Regions from separate parts of the Paraburkholderia sp. 35.1 genome, predicted to be linked through region 2. Evidence: riboswitches for the same ligand, from Rfam matches in the RefSeq annotation. Region 2 holds a riboswitch; the other holds the start of a gene.

Region 1 (7,194 bases), 1.0 Mb from region 2:
CAGCCCGACCGCGAACCATTCGCCGCGGCCGATCTTGCGTCCGGCGACGGCCGCGATCACGGTCGCGAACAGCGGCACGGTCGCGACCATCACGGCCGCGGTGCCGGTGCCGACCGTGCGCATGCCGTAGGCGAGCATGCCGCTCGACAGACCTACCAGCATGGTGCCGACGAGGCCGGCGTTGCGGATTTCGGCGAAGCTCGGCCAGATCGGCTTGCGGCGCGCGGCGAACACGAACAGACCGATGCCGGCGAACAGGTTGCGCAAGCCCGACATCAGCAGCGGCGGGAACGAGCCGAGCGCGACATGCACGCCGAGGTACGTCGAGCCCCACACCAGATAAACGACGGCAAGCGCGAGCGCGATCCGCCCGTTGCGCGACTGCGGCAGACGCAGCGGCCAGCCGCGCGGAGAAAAAGCTGAACGTTGCAGCGACATGCTTCAGTCCGCCGTCGCCACTCGACCCGCGCGATGCGCTCGATGCCCGCGAGGCGCCGAGCCTGCGTCGATGCCTTTCGGGCGGGATGGCGGGCACCGCATCGGCGATGCGGTCGGACGGGCGAGGCTGGCGGACATGTCGGTGGAACGGTAAGACGATGGGCGGCGCCGGAAGCGCCAGAAACGGCGGTGGCGGCGGCGTCGGTCAAAACGACACGATGCAACGCGGCCGGGCTGCGCGGCCGCAGGCGTGGCAAAGCCCCGGCGCGCACCGCATTATGCAGTAAGCGCCGAGAACGCCACGCGAGAGAATCGTAACTTTTGGGTTTCCTGCAACAGAAAAGCCGGGGACGCATCCCCGGCTTGCGGTGTCGGATCCGTTCGATGCGCGGCCGTGCATCGGCAGGATCGCTAAGCGCCCTCGGCGCCGACTCAGTTGCCCATCGCGCCCGACGCCTCGTGTTTCATCGCGTCGCCGCCCTTTTTCATCGAGTCGTGCTTCATCGTGTCCTTTTTCATGCCGTCCTTCGACATGCTGTCTTTGGACATCGAATCTTTCGACATCGCATTCTTCGACATCTCACCGTTCGACATCGCGCCGCTCGCCTGCGCGAAGGCCGCGCCGCCGCTTGCCAGCATCAACAATGCGATCGTGGTAACTGCAATCTTCTTCATGGGATGACTCCTTGGTGGTGGATGAATCGAAGCCGGCGAGAGCCGGCGTGCTTCCGAAGCCGCTGCCGCAAGCGCGCGTGCGCCCGCATGCGTCAGGAGCCTCCGAACCAGTTGTAGCCCTGGTCGACCCAATAGCCGCCGGGATACGTGTTGGTGACGAATATTTCGACGATGTGCTTCGGATTCTTGTAGCCGAGCTTGGTCGGCATGCGCAGCTTCATCGGGTAGCCGTATTTCGCGGGCAGCCGTTCGCCGTCGTAGGAAAACGTCAGCAGCGTTTGCGGATGCAAAGCGGTCGGCATGTCGATGCTTTCGTAGTAGTCGTCCGCGCATTTGAAGCCGACGTACTTCGCCGTCGTGTCCGCGCCGACGCGCCGCAGAAAATCGCCGAATGGCGTGCCGCCCCAGCGGCCGATCGCGCTCCAGCCTTCGACGCAGATATGTCGCGTGATCTGCTCCGCGTGAGGCAGCGCGTACAGCTCGGGCAGCGTCCACACGCGCTGGCCGGTCACGAGGCCGCTCAGCTTCAATTGATAATCTGAGCCGTCGACGTGCGGCACGTCGTCGATGCCATAGTACGCGTTGAATGGAAACGGCCGCGTGATCTGCGCTTCGGTGTAGGTCGGCGCGAGCTGCTTCGGATCGAACAGCGCGGCCTGCGCGCGATCGTTCAGCCGCGACACGGCGGTGAGAAAACGGTTCACGGAAGCGTCGTCGGTCAGCGAGCAGCCGGTCAGCATCGACAGGCCGCCGAGCGTCAAGAGCTGCTTGCCGAACAGGCGTCGCGACGGCATCGCCAGTTCGCGCTTCGCATCGAGCAGGATCGATGCGCGGTCGAGCTTGTGGCTAACACGCTGCGTGGATGGGTCCGCTGGTTTCTCTATCGGCTTGTTCATGATTCGGTATCCGTTTGGAATTCGCGTTGCGATTTCATGAGCGTGAGCATGCGCGTGGGCAGCCGCGGGCTCAACGTCCGCGCAACATCGCGAGCAACGAGCGCGGCACGAGCGCGACCATCGCCAGATGCACGGCGAGAAACGCGGCCAGCAGCGACATCGCGCTGAAGTGCACGATGCGCGCGTTGTCATAGCCGCCCATCAGTTCGCGCAGCAGCGGAAACTGCACCGACTTCCAGATCGCGAGCCCCGATAGCACGAGCACGATCAGATCGGCGATCGCGAACAGGTAGGCGAATTTCTGCACCGCGTTGTAGACGCGCAGATCGCCATGCGACAGCTTCCCGCGCAACGCGGCGACGAAATCGCGCAGTACCGCGCGCGGCGTCAGCGGCAGGAACTTGCGCACGAAACGCCCGCTCGCGAGATTCAGCGCGATATACATGAGGCCGTTGAACACCAGCAGCCACATCGCCGCGAAGTGCCATTGCAGCGCGCCGCCGAGCCAGCCGCCCAGCGTGATTGCGGTCGGGAAGCTGAACGCCGGGAAGATCGGCGACGCGTCGTAGATGCGCCAGCCCGACAGCATCATCACGATCGCGGCGAGCGCGTTCAGCCAATGCGTGATGCGCAGCCACAGCGGATGAATGGCGCCGCGCTTCGGCGCGGTGGGCGCGGTGGGTGCGCTGGGGCGCAAGGCGTGGGGTGTGGACATGGGGCTCTCCTCGAGCAGCGGTAGTGAATGCGGCGCGCGCGAGGTCGATCAACGGCACGCGGGAAGGTCGGTCGCTTGCAGCACGTCGCCGCTCGCGTCGCTTTCGACGAACGCGACCACGCCGAAGCGGCCGGCGGCGTTGGCGCTCGGATCGGCTTGCGCATCGACGCTCGCAGCGTGTACATCGATGTCCTGATGAATCCGCGCGTGACCGGAGACGAGCGGCACGGGCCCGAACCAGGCGCGCACGACGCGCTCGTGATGCAGCGTCGCGCCGCGGTTTTCGCCCGCGCCGACCTGCGTCGTCAGCGCGTTCTCATAGATCGCGAGATAGGCGCTCAACGCACCCGTGGCGGCGGCTGCCGTCGTGCTGAACTGCGCATCGACATCGAACGCGCCGGGCGCACGCGGGCGCAGCGCAAGTGCTACGCTCGCCTGGGCGGGTTCGGCGACGAGCGCGTCGATGCGGCGCTCGAAACTGTCGCGTTGCGACCAGTCGCGCAGCTCGCGGCCCGCGACGAACACTTCCGGCGTATAGAGCGTGTGCGCGCCCGCGAGACGCGTCAGCGTCTGCTGACGTTCCGTGAAGCGATGCTGGGAAAAGCGGTCGGTCCAGCCGAGGCTGTTCCAGTAGTCGACGTGCAGCGCGAGCGGCACGATGCCGTGCGCGGCACCGTCGCTTTTCCATTGACTGAGCCAGCGGTCGGCGGGCGGGCAGCTATCGCAGCCCTCGCTGCTGTATAGCTCGACGAGCGCGACGCGGTGCGCGGGGCTGTGCGTGGCGCATAGGTGCCCGGCCGCGTCGGCCGCACTGATGCCAGAACCGCTCAGCAGAAAAAGCGCAAGGCCGACGGCGGGCGTCGAAAAAGTCGTAAAGCGCTGAAGTATCGAGCGATTGTGCGCGGTCGACATGACGTGCTCCGATCGTAATCTGCACGTTTGTCGAGCCGCGCGGCCGGTTATGACAAGCCTCTTTTAATTTTTTTCCGGCGCGGGATGAGCCAGCCAAAGCTCGCCCGCGACTCAGTCGTAACTGACCACCACCGTCACGCGCGTGTCCATATCGGTGCGCTTCGCGTTCAGCGACAGCACGCCGCCCGCGCGATCGACCGCGTAGTGGCCGTCGCGGGCCGTCGCGACGCGCCCGGTGCCATCGACGAACCGCGCCGCCACCAGATCGCGCGACTGCGTGCCGCCGTTCACTTCGAGCGCGACATCGGCCCCGCTGACGACGCCCGGCGGCGCGCTGAACGTCACCGTGCGCGAAAAGCGCTGACCCGCCACGCTCGCGCTACCGACGGCGACGCCAATGGGCGCCGTATCCACGCTGATCTGCATCGGCGGTGCAACGATCATCCCCACGAACCGGATCACGCCGCCCGTCACCGTCGATGCCGCCGGCGCCGCCAGCGGCGCGGCAAGCAATGCCACCCCCGCGACTGTGCGACCGAACGTTCGCCACCGCCTGCTTTCCGCTTTCATGTGCACCTCTTTGTCAATCGGCGCGAGTCGCCTCGCGCCCTTCACGCGCCATCCCGCGAATCGCTTCGCCGGAGTGCGGCCTTCGCTGCACTTTGTTTAACGGCAATCCTCTGACTGGCTTGAACGCAATGCGGACCACACCGCTTTCTTCTCGCACCGCACAAAAACGGTCAATCGACGGGCGCGACGTCGCAAACGGAGCTGCGTGAGACAGCGTGCTAACATCAAACTTTCGTCTCGCTGCTGCCGCGCGGCCTCACGCTTTGTCGCCCGGCACCTCTCGATCGCTTTTCCCCAATACCTGGTCGTTTTGCCCGTGACTTCTCTGCGTCGTCCGACTTTCCGTGCTCTCGCCCGCTTGCGGCCATGCCGCGCAGGCGAGTGCGCGCGCGCGGACGTCGCGTCGCACGGCCCCGGCGAGACGTCCCGAACGGTCCCGCTTCACGCCGCCCGGCGCCCTCGCTGACGCAGCCCGCCAATACCCAGGGCCGCGTCGCCGGGCACCGGGCTCTCCCATTCGTCCACTCATCCGCCGAACACCCCATGGGTCGTTGCACGCGGCCATCCATGACCGCCTTATCCGGAGTCCTGATGATGAAGAAGATCAAAACCTGCTACCTGACCGAACTCGACGTGACCCGCCTAGAAAAATACGCGGCCACCGACGCCAAGTTGCAGCACATGCTCGACGATGTGCTCGAACGCGCGGTGATCGTCGACTCGCACGACATCCCCGCCGACGTCGTCACGATGAACTCGCAAGCGACGCTGATCGACACGGCGAGCGGCGAACAGATGACGTGGACCGTCGTCTATCCGCCCAACGCCGATTTCGCGCAAGGGCGCCTGAACGTGTTCTCGCCGGCTGGCCTCGCGCTGCTCGGCGCGCGCCGCGGCGAGAGCGTCCGCTTCACGCCACCCAGCGGCGATCAGAAAGTGCTCAAGCTCGACAAAATCCTGTATCAGCCTGAAGCCGCCGACGATTTTTCACTGTAAGGCGGCCGTTCCCTCGCTGTAAGTTGCCCTGTCTGATGCGGTCTCGAATCAAGCATAGGAGATGTCTGGTTTCATCCGGACCAGTTTTTTGAGTCATTCAGACAGGTTGCCAAACCGCGGGCGGGCGGTGTATCGTGTGCGCTGCTAACGCGGGGGTCCTGCGTAGCGCGGAGCTGGAGGTCCGTGTTGCGTGGGTGAGAAATACCCTTTGAACCTGATCTGGATAATGCCAGCGCAGGGAAGCGTACGGATTTCGCTCCAGCCCCAAGTGCCTCACCTCTCCGCGATTTCCGACTACTTCCATCTCGGTCTCCTGCTTAGCCGCCCCACTTTGTACGGAGACTTACATGAACGCCAACCCGAAGTTTATTTCCGCCGAAGCCCACGTGGACGAGGCCGCCGTCGCGCCGTTGCCGAATTCGCGCAAGGTCTACGTGACCGGCTCGCGCCCCGACATCCGCGTGCCGATGCGCGAAATCTCGCAGGCCGACACGCCCGACAGCTTCGGCGGCGAAAAGAATCCGCCGATCTACGTGTACGACACGTCGGGCCCCTACTCCGACCCGGACGCGGAGATCGACATCCGCGCGGGTCTGCCCGCACTGCGCGAGGCGTGGATCGAGGAGCGCGGCGACACCGAGCCGCTGACCGGTCTGTCGAGCAGCTTCAGCCGCGAGCGCGCCGCCGATCCGGCCACCGCGCAGCTGCGCTTTCCGGGACTGCATCGCACGCCGCGCCGCGCGATCGCCGGCAGGAACGTGACGCAGATGCACTACGCGAAGCAAGGCATCATTACGCCGGAAATGGAATACATCGCGATTCGCGAAAACCAGCGCCGTGCCGAGTACCTCGAGACCCTGAAGACGAGCGGCCCGAACGGCGCTAAGCTCGCCGCGATGATGGGCCGTCAGCACCCCGGCCAGGCATTCGGCGCGAGCGCGTTCGGTCCGAACGGCCTCACCGAAATCACCGCGGAATTCGTGCGCGAGGAAATCGCGCGCGGCCGGGCGATCATCCCGAACAACATCAATCACCCGGAAAGCGAGCCGATGATCATTGGCCGCAACTTCCTCGTGAAGGTCAATGCGAACATCGGCAACTCGGCGGTGACATCGTCGATCGGCGAGGAAGTCGACAAGATGACGTGGGCGATCCGCTGGGGCGGCGACACGGTGATGGATCTGTCGACCGGCAAGCACATTCATGAAACGCGCGAATGGATCATCCGCAACAGCCCGGTGCCGATCGGCACGGTGCCGATCTATCAGGCGCTCGAAAAGGTCAACGGCAAGGCTGAAGACCTCACCTGGGAAATCTTCCGCGACACGCTGATCGAGCAGGCCGAGCAAGGCGTCGACTACTTCACGATCCACGCGGGCGTGCGTCTGCAATATGTGCCGCTCACGGCGAACCGGATGACCGGCATCGTGTCGCGCGGCGGCTCGATCATGGCGAAGTGGTGTCTCGCGCATCACAAGGAAAGCTTCCTGTACGAGCATTTCGAAGAGATCTGCGAAATCATGAAGGCCTACGACGTGGCCTTCTCGCTCGGCGACGGCCTGCGTCCCGGCTCGATCTACGACGCGAACGACGAAGCGCAACTGGGCGAGCTGAAGACGCTTGGCGAACTCACGCAGATCGCGTGGAAGCACGACGTGCAGGTGATGATCGAAGGTCCGGGCCATGTGCCGATGCAGCTGATCAAGGAAAACATGGACCTGCAGCTCGACTGGTGCGACGAGGCGCCGTTCTACACGCTCGGGCCGCTGACCACCGACATCGCGCCGGGCTACGACCACATCACGTCGGGCATTGGCGCCGCGATGATCGGCTGGTTCGGCACCGCGATGCTGTGCTACGTGACGCCGAAGGAACACCTCGGTCTGCCGAACAAGGACGACGTGAAGACCGGCATCATCACGTACAAGCTCGCCGCGCATGCCGCCGATCTCGCGAAGGGTCATCCGGGTGCGCAGGTGCGCGACAACGCGC
Region 2 (7,194 bases):
TCGGTTCGTCGGGTGCGATCAGGCAGATGCGCCACGGCGCGTGCGTCGGCGGCCAGTCGCCGAGACGTGCGCGGATGCGCTCGGCGGCTTCGATGAGTTCGTCGGCCGTCGGCCAGAACAGATCGCGGTCCTTCAGCGTCAACGACTGAGTCATGCGGCACCTCCATCCTGATGCCAGAACGGCATGCCGACCACCGGCGTGCTCGCGTGCGCGCTCTCGCGCTCGGCCATCGGGCCCGCGAGATACGCTTGCCGACCCGCCTCGACGCCCAGCGCGAACGCGCGCGCCATCGCGTCGGGGTGCGTCGCCTGCGACACGGCCGTGTTCAGCAGCACGCCGTCGAAGCCCCACTCCATCACCTGGGCCGCATGCGACGGCACGCCGAGCCCGGCGTCGACGATCAGCGGCACGTCCGGCAGCCGCTCGCGCAACACGCGCAGCCCGTATGGATTGATCACGCCCTTGCCGGTGCCGATCGGCGCGCCCCACGGCATCAGCGCCTCGCAGCCGGCGTCGAGCAGACGGCGGCCGATCACCAGATCTTCGGTGCAGTACGGCAGCACCTTGAAGCCATCCTTGACGAGCCGCGCGGCGGCTTCGATCAGGCCGACCGGGTCGGGCTGCAGTGTGTAGTCGTCGCCGATCAGTTCGAGCTTGATCCACTCGGTCTCGAAGATTTCGCGCGCCATGTGCGCGGTCGTCACCGCTTCACCGACGCTCAGGCAACCCGCCGTGTTCGGCAAGAGCGGCACGCCATGGCGCTTGAGCAGATCGAAGAAGCCGGCTTCGGCGTGGCCCTCGTTCATCTGACGGCGCAGCGCGACCGTCACCATGCCGGGGCGCGCGGCGTCGATCGAATCGGACAGCGATTGCAGCGACGGATAGCGCGATGTGCCGAGCAGCACGCGGCTTGCAAAAGTTTGACCGTATAGCGTCAGCGCGTCGGCGGTCTCGTGAGAAGTCATTTGCATCATCCTGGTTTGCCCTCGCGGCTAGAACCGACCGCGTTGCGGCAATGGGTTTTCGGCGACGGTTGTTGCGTTCGGTAAGCGACAGGCTGGCGCGGTCGCGCTCAGCCGCCCGCGACCGGCTGCACGACGTCGAGCCGGTCGCCCGTTTGCAACGCGCGCGCCGCATGCTGCGCACGCGCGACGAAATCGCCGTTGAGCGCGACCGCGAACGGCGGACGCGCGCCAAAGGCGGCGAGCGCATCGGCGACGGTCGCGCCCTCGGGCAGCGACAACGGCTTCTGATTGATATGAATGTCCATGGTGTTCGAATACGGTTCAATCGATGGCGCAAGCGGCATCGCGCGCGGCACGTTGGCCGCTACGCTCGGGCCGGCTCGCGCGCGAAATGCTGCTGGAACAGCTCGCTCCAGCGTGAGTCGCGCCGCCAGCCGGCGAATGCGTCGGCATCACCGACGCGGCCGTCGAGCAGCGCGCTCGCGAAGCGCACGGCTTCGTCGGCGACTTCGGGCGCGATCATGTAGCCGTGCCGGTACAGGCCGTTCACGCGCAGCGTGCGCGCGCCGTCCCACAGCAGCGCGGGACGATGATCGGGCAAGGTCGGCCGGCACTGCGAATTCAGCTCGAGAATGCGCGCCTCGCCGAAGCCCGGGTGCACCGAAAACGCCGCGCTCAGCAACTCGAGCGCCGAACGCACGCTGACGGGCGACATGTCCTCGCCCTCCACCTCGGTCGCGCCGATCACGTAGAGGCCGTTCTGCTTCGGCGCGATATACAGCGGGTAACGCGGATGCAGTAGCCGCACCGGGCGCGTCAGCTGCAGGTGAGGCGCATGCACGCGCGCAACTTCGCCGCGGATGCCGCGCAGCGTCGGCAGCACCGGCTTCGCGCCGAGCCCGCGGCAATCGATGGTGATGCCGGCATCGGGCAGCGACGCGTCGTCGATCGGCGTGTTCCAGTGCGTGTCGACGCCGCGCTCGGCAAGCCCGGCCGCGAGCGCGGACAGCACCTGGCGGTTGTCGAGCTGGCCTTCTCGCGGCAGCAGCCAGCCTTGGCTGAAGCGGCCGGCCAACGCGGGTTCGGCGGCGCCGAGCTGCGCGCCTGCCAACGCGACGAAGCCGCCGTCGAGCAACTCGGCCGGCGCGTTCGCACGCACGCGCCGCTCGAATAGCGGCGCCTCGGTGCGATCCGCGTGATGCCAGACGACGAGCGTGCCGTTGCGCTGGAAAAACACCGGCTCCGGCAGTTCGGCAAGCACGCGCGGCCAGCTTTCGAGCGAACTCGCGCCAAGCCGCGTGATCAGCAGCTCGGCGCTCGCGGCCTCTGCCAGCGGCGCGAGCATCGCGGCGGCGACCCACGCGGCAGCCTGCGAACCGGTGGCATCGCCGCGCTCGTAGAGCGCCACGCGATGCCCGTCGCCAGCGAGGCGCCACGCGACCAGGCGGCCGCACAGGCCGCCGCCGAGCACGGCGAAATCGGGTCGGGCGGGACGGTTCATCGCGCGCGCTCCGTTCGACTGCGGCGGGCAAAACCAAAACGGCACGGCTCGCCCGAGGCGGCGTGACGAAGGGAAAAATGCATGTCTGAAGAATAGGCGGTCATCGAGTCCTTTCCGTACGGCCAAAAACGCACGTACCCAGGACGAAACCGGCGGGTGAAGCCGGCCGGTCACGACGTGCACATGTGAGCTGCGCTCGCCGCCCGGCGGGGAATGGAAGACGGTTGCTTCCGGAAACTTCCCGCGCCGGTATTACCCGGATCGGGTGCAAAGGGTCTCTCTCAGCCTCGCCGCCCCGGCATGAAAGTCATGCCGCCTGTGGGCGAAGCACCCCTGTTTCGTCGCAGGTTATTAGACCATAAAAGGCGCGGCGCCCGCAAACCAGCGCTCCGCGGTCGCCACCCCAATTTTGATCTGGCACCGTCTATCGAGATGCCGGTGCGAAGCGGCCCGGCGCTCTGGCACAATGCCGTGATCGGTGCCGCAAAAACGCGGCGCGCGCGGCACTCGTGGCCGCATGCGTGGCGGCGGCACCCCAGCGGATGCCGGCCCCGAAAATTAATTTTCGCTTAAGGGCGTCACGCCAGAATCGGGCGCCCGTCCGGACTCGCGTCATCGAGCGTGATGGCGCGATGACCGGCCAGGTATCGCAGACCCGCGGCAGCCACACCCTCGCAAAGGCGCCTGCTGTTCGCGGGATCGCCCGACATGGGTCAACCAGATCGGACCCGTACGCCGGAATGGCACTTCGGGTCAGCACTTCATCAGGATGCTCATGACACCACATACTTCCGCCAGCCCCGCGCTGCCGCCCGACGAAAAGGTCTCCGCATGGACCCTGATCAAGCCCTACTGGGTTTCCGAGGAACGAGGCATCGCGTGGGGGCTGCTCGTCACGATCATCGTGATGAACCTGCTCGTCGTCTGGATCAACGTGCGCCTGAATAGCTGGAGCAGGGACTTTTACAACGCGCTGCAGGCGAAGAACGTCCACGACTTTCCGCACCTGCTGATGATCTTTACCGGACTCGCGTTCGGTTTCATCATCCTCGCCGTGTATGGACGCTATCTGCGCCAGATGCTCGGCTTCCGCTGGCGCCAGTGGCTGACCACCCGCTACCTGAACGAGTGGCTCGACGACAGCGCGTTCTACCGCATCGAGCGCGACCGTCTCACCGACAACCCCGACCAGCGGATCAGCGACGACCTGCAGTCGTTCGCGACCACCACGCTGTCGCTGACGCTCGATCTGCTGTCGACCGTCGTCACGCTCGTGTCGTTCATCACGATCCTGTGGTCGCTCGCGGGCGCGTTGAGCATCTCGCTCGGCGGCATGCCGCTGCAGATCCCCGGCTATATGGTGTGGGCCGCGGCGCTGTATGCGGTGGGCGGCTCGCTCGTCACGCAGAAGGTCGGCCATCCGCTCGTGTCGATCAACTATCAGGCGCAGAAAGTCGAGGCCGATTTCCGTTTCGGCTTGATACGGCTGCGTGAGAACGCCGAGCAGATCGCGTTCTACAACGGCATGGAAACCGAGAAGACGAACGCGCGCACGCTGTTCGGCCGCATCCGCGACAACTGGTGGCAGGTGATGAAGTACACGAAGCGCCTCACCTTCGTGCTGAGCTTCTACGGCCAGATCGCGATCATTTTCCCGATCGTCGTCGCCTCGCCGCGCTACTTCGCGGGCGCGTTCACGTTCGGCGTGCTGATGCAGATTTCGAGCGCGTTCGGCACGGTCAGCGATTCGTTCTCGTGGTTCATCAACAGTTATACGAGCCTCGTCGAATGGCGCGCGACCGTGAACCGGTTGCGCGAATTCAAGCGCGTCGTGCATTCGCCGCGTCTGAAGGAATCGGTGTCGCCGGCCACGGAACATGGCGGCATCAATCTGCATTTCGTCGACAGCAACACGCTTACCACCGACAGCCTCCAGCTCGCGCTGCCCAATGGCAACCCACTGTCGCGCATCCGCGATATCGTGATCCGGCCGGGCTCGCGCTGGCTCGTGCGCGGTCCGTCGGGCGCCGGCAAGAGCACGCTGATGCGCGCGCTCGCGGGCCTGTGGCCGTTCGGCGACGGCTCGATCGACGCACCGGTCAACGCGCGCATGATGTTCATCCCGCAGGTCAGCTACATGCCGATCGGCACGCTGAAGGCGGCGCTCGCGTATCCGTCGGCGGCGGACACCTATGACGACGACGAATGCCGCGACGCGCTCATCACCTGCCATCTGTCGGAATACGCGGACCGTCTGCAGGAAACGGCGCACTGGACTCGCGTGCTGTCGCCGGGTGAACAGCAGCGCTTCGCCGCCGCGCGCGTGCTGCTGCACAAGCCGGACTACCTGTTCCTCGACGAAGCGACCAGCGCGCTCGACGCGGAAAACGAGGCGCGGCTCTATCGGCTGTTCACCGAGCGGTTGCCGAAGGCTGCGATCGTCAGCGTCGCGCATCGCGAATCGCTCGCAGCGTTCCATCACGAAACGCTCGACGTCGAGCGTTCTGTCGAAGCGGTAGCGGCGTGAGCGACGCGAGCGGCGCTCACGTCAGCGAAGCGCACGGCACCGCCGCTCGCGTCGTGCTGATCACCGGCGCCGGTTCCGGCATCGGCGCGGCGCTCGCACGGCGCCTCGCGGCGCCGCATACGTCGTTGATGCTGCACGCGCGCGGCGCAGACGACGCCTCCCGTCGACGGCTCGTGCAGGTTGCCGCCGACTGCACGGCAAGCGGCGCACGCTGCGCGACCGTGTTCGGCGACCTCGCCGAGCGCGGCGCGGCGGAGCACGTGATCCATCAGACGCTCGCGAGCTTCGGCGCACTCGATCAACTGGTCGCGAACGCCGGCCATGCGCAGCGCCAAACGCTGGCCGCGCTCGATCCCGACACCTTCGGCGCCGCCTTCGCCGCGATGCCAGCCGCCTTCGCCGCGCTCGTGCGGCGCGCGATGCCCGCGCTCGAAACATCGAAGCGCGGTCGCGTGGTCGCCTTGAGTTCGTTCGTCGCGCATCGCTATCGCGCGGATGCGCCATTCGCCGCGACGGCGGCCGCGAAAGCGGCACTCGAAGCGCTTGCGAAAACGGCGGCCGCGGAGCTCGCGCCGCTCGGCGTGACCGTCAATTGCGTGGCGCCGGGCTACACGCGCAAGGATCGCGGCCCAAGCGCCGACAACGCGGCCGTGTGGGCGCACGCCGCCGAAGCCACGCCGCTCGGTCACGTCGCCGAACCGGACGACGTCGCCGCGCTGATCGCATTCCTGCTGTCCGACGCGGCACGCCACATCACCGGCCAGGTGATTCACGTCGATGGCGGCTTGACGCTCGGTTAAGCCTCGCCTGCGCGCCGGCACCTCCGGGCGCAACATCCGGAAAGACACGAGAAGAGTTCGAAAGGATTTGCGGAGCGCGCAAGCTGTTCCGCGCTTTGAAAATGCCTGCGAGCAGCGACGATAGTCGTACGGGCCGCGCCATGCGCCGGCCGTCGTTGATGTCAGTCACGTCTTTCATCGCAACCGCTCTTCGGACTCCTCGCCCATGTCATTCGCTCGCCGTGTTTCACCTTTGCTCCCGTCTTTGCTCCCGCGCATCGCGCTCGCCTGCGGCGCGGCGCTGCTGCTCACGAACGCCGTCGATGCCGCGCAAACGACCGGGCCGAACCAACCCGCCGATATCTGCGCGGCGCTCACGCACATCGTCGATGCGAGCGATTTCCGGCGACTGCCAAACGAGACCGCCGCGCAACTGCCGGGCGTCTCCCATCCCGACGATTGCCGCGCCAGCCCGCACGCGTACGACTGCCACTGGCGTGCGCACTGGCAAGCCGACGGCGTCATCAACGATCCGCTCGAAGAACTCGGCGCCGACATCGCCGCCTGCTTTCCGCGCGTCGTGCACGACGTCAACACACCCGTGCGCCAGCATTTCGTCGTGACCACCGACGCCCGTCGCGTGAACGTCACCGCGAGCGTGCAAGGTCAGAACGAACTGCGACTGCGCGTGACGCGCTGAGCGCGCGGCCGTCGCTGCTTTTGATGCTCCATCGCATTTTGTGACCGGGATCGGGCGCTGCCTCATGACCTCGTCGCCGACCGTGCGCGCGCCAGCGGCAACCAGGCATTCGCGCCTGTGTCTGGTCGCCTCGCTGATATGCCGGCGTCGTTGCGCCCTCGCCGCCTTCGCCGCGACGCTGACGCTCGCGCTCGACGGTTGCGCCTGGACGCTGATCCAGGCCGCCGACGCCACCGGCTCCGTCATCCAGGCCGGCTACGCGATCGCGTCGAACTACTCGTCGCCGACCTTCGTCAACGGCCGGCCCGCAGATTTGCAGCACCTCTGCATCGAAGTGAACCCGACGGTGTCGGTCGGCGATTTCGTGCCGGCGCTGCAGCTCGCGCTCGAGCGGCGCGGTATTCGTTCGGACGTCTACAATCCGGGCACCTCGCCGGCCGGCTGCGAAGCGCGGCTCGTCTACGACGCCGCGATCGGCTATGGCCGCCGCTCGACGCTGATCCAGAGTGGCCGCATTCTGGTCACCGCGCGCTATCAGACCGGCGGCCTGAACACCGACCGTTTTTCGTCGGCCTCGGTCAAGCTCGGCGGGCTGATCGAGCGGATGGTGGTCGATCGGACCGATTTCCCGCGTCAAGCGCGGCAACAGCAGACCCTGCAAACCTCGCGGGCTTTCCCGCCGCCCCACTGAGTGCTCGCGGCTTTGCTTTCGCTTGCAGCG

The links. A riboswitch is a leader RNA that binds a small molecule or an ion and turns the genes downstream of it on or off. The one in region 2 is predicted to bind thiamine pyrophosphate.
Region 1: linked by a shared signal. The riboswitch ahead of thiC (phosphomethylpyrimidine synthase ThiC) and the one ahead of OKW27_RS27435 (FAD-dependent oxidoreductase) in region 2 are both predicted to bind thiamine pyrophosphate.

What each region holds. Positions count from the first base shown of each region.
Region 1 covers NZ_JBNDMJ010000003.1:562,354-569,547, forward strand. The annotation lists gene OKW27_RS22610 (EamA family transporter) at 1-438, opposite strand, end outside; gene OKW27_RS22615 (pentapeptide MXKDX repeat protein) at 871-1,113, opposite strand; gene OKW27_RS22620 (molybdopterin-dependent oxidoreductase) at 1,206-2,009, opposite strand; gene OKW27_RS22625 (cytochrome b/b6 domain-containing protein) at 2,080-2,724, opposite strand; gene OKW27_RS22630 (DUF1223 domain-containing protein) at 2,773-3,636, opposite strand; gene OKW27_RS22635 (hypothetical protein) at 3,748-4,206, opposite strand; gene OKW27_RS22640 (GreA/GreB family elongation factor) at 4,798-5,202, shown strand; TPP riboswitch at 5,344-5,461, shown strand; gene thiC (phosphomethylpyrimidine synthase ThiC) at 5,550-7,194, shown strand, end outside.
Region 2 covers NZ_JBNDMJ010000003.1:1,583,212-1,590,405, forward strand. The annotation lists gene thiE (thiamine phosphate synthase) at 1-154, opposite strand, end outside; gene OKW27_RS27425 (thiazole synthase) at 151-966, opposite strand; gene thiS (sulfur carrier protein ThiS) at 1,074-1,271, opposite strand; gene OKW27_RS27435 (FAD-dependent oxidoreductase) at 1,331-2,467, opposite strand; TPP riboswitch at 2,689-2,812, opposite strand; gene OKW27_RS27440 (ABC transporter ATP-binding protein/permease) at 3,243-4,994, shown strand; gene OKW27_RS27445 (SDR family NAD(P)-dependent oxidoreductase) at 4,991-5,794, shown strand; gene OKW27_RS27450 (hypothetical protein) at 6,000-6,473, shown strand; gene OKW27_RS27455 (hypothetical protein) at 6,538-7,164, shown strand.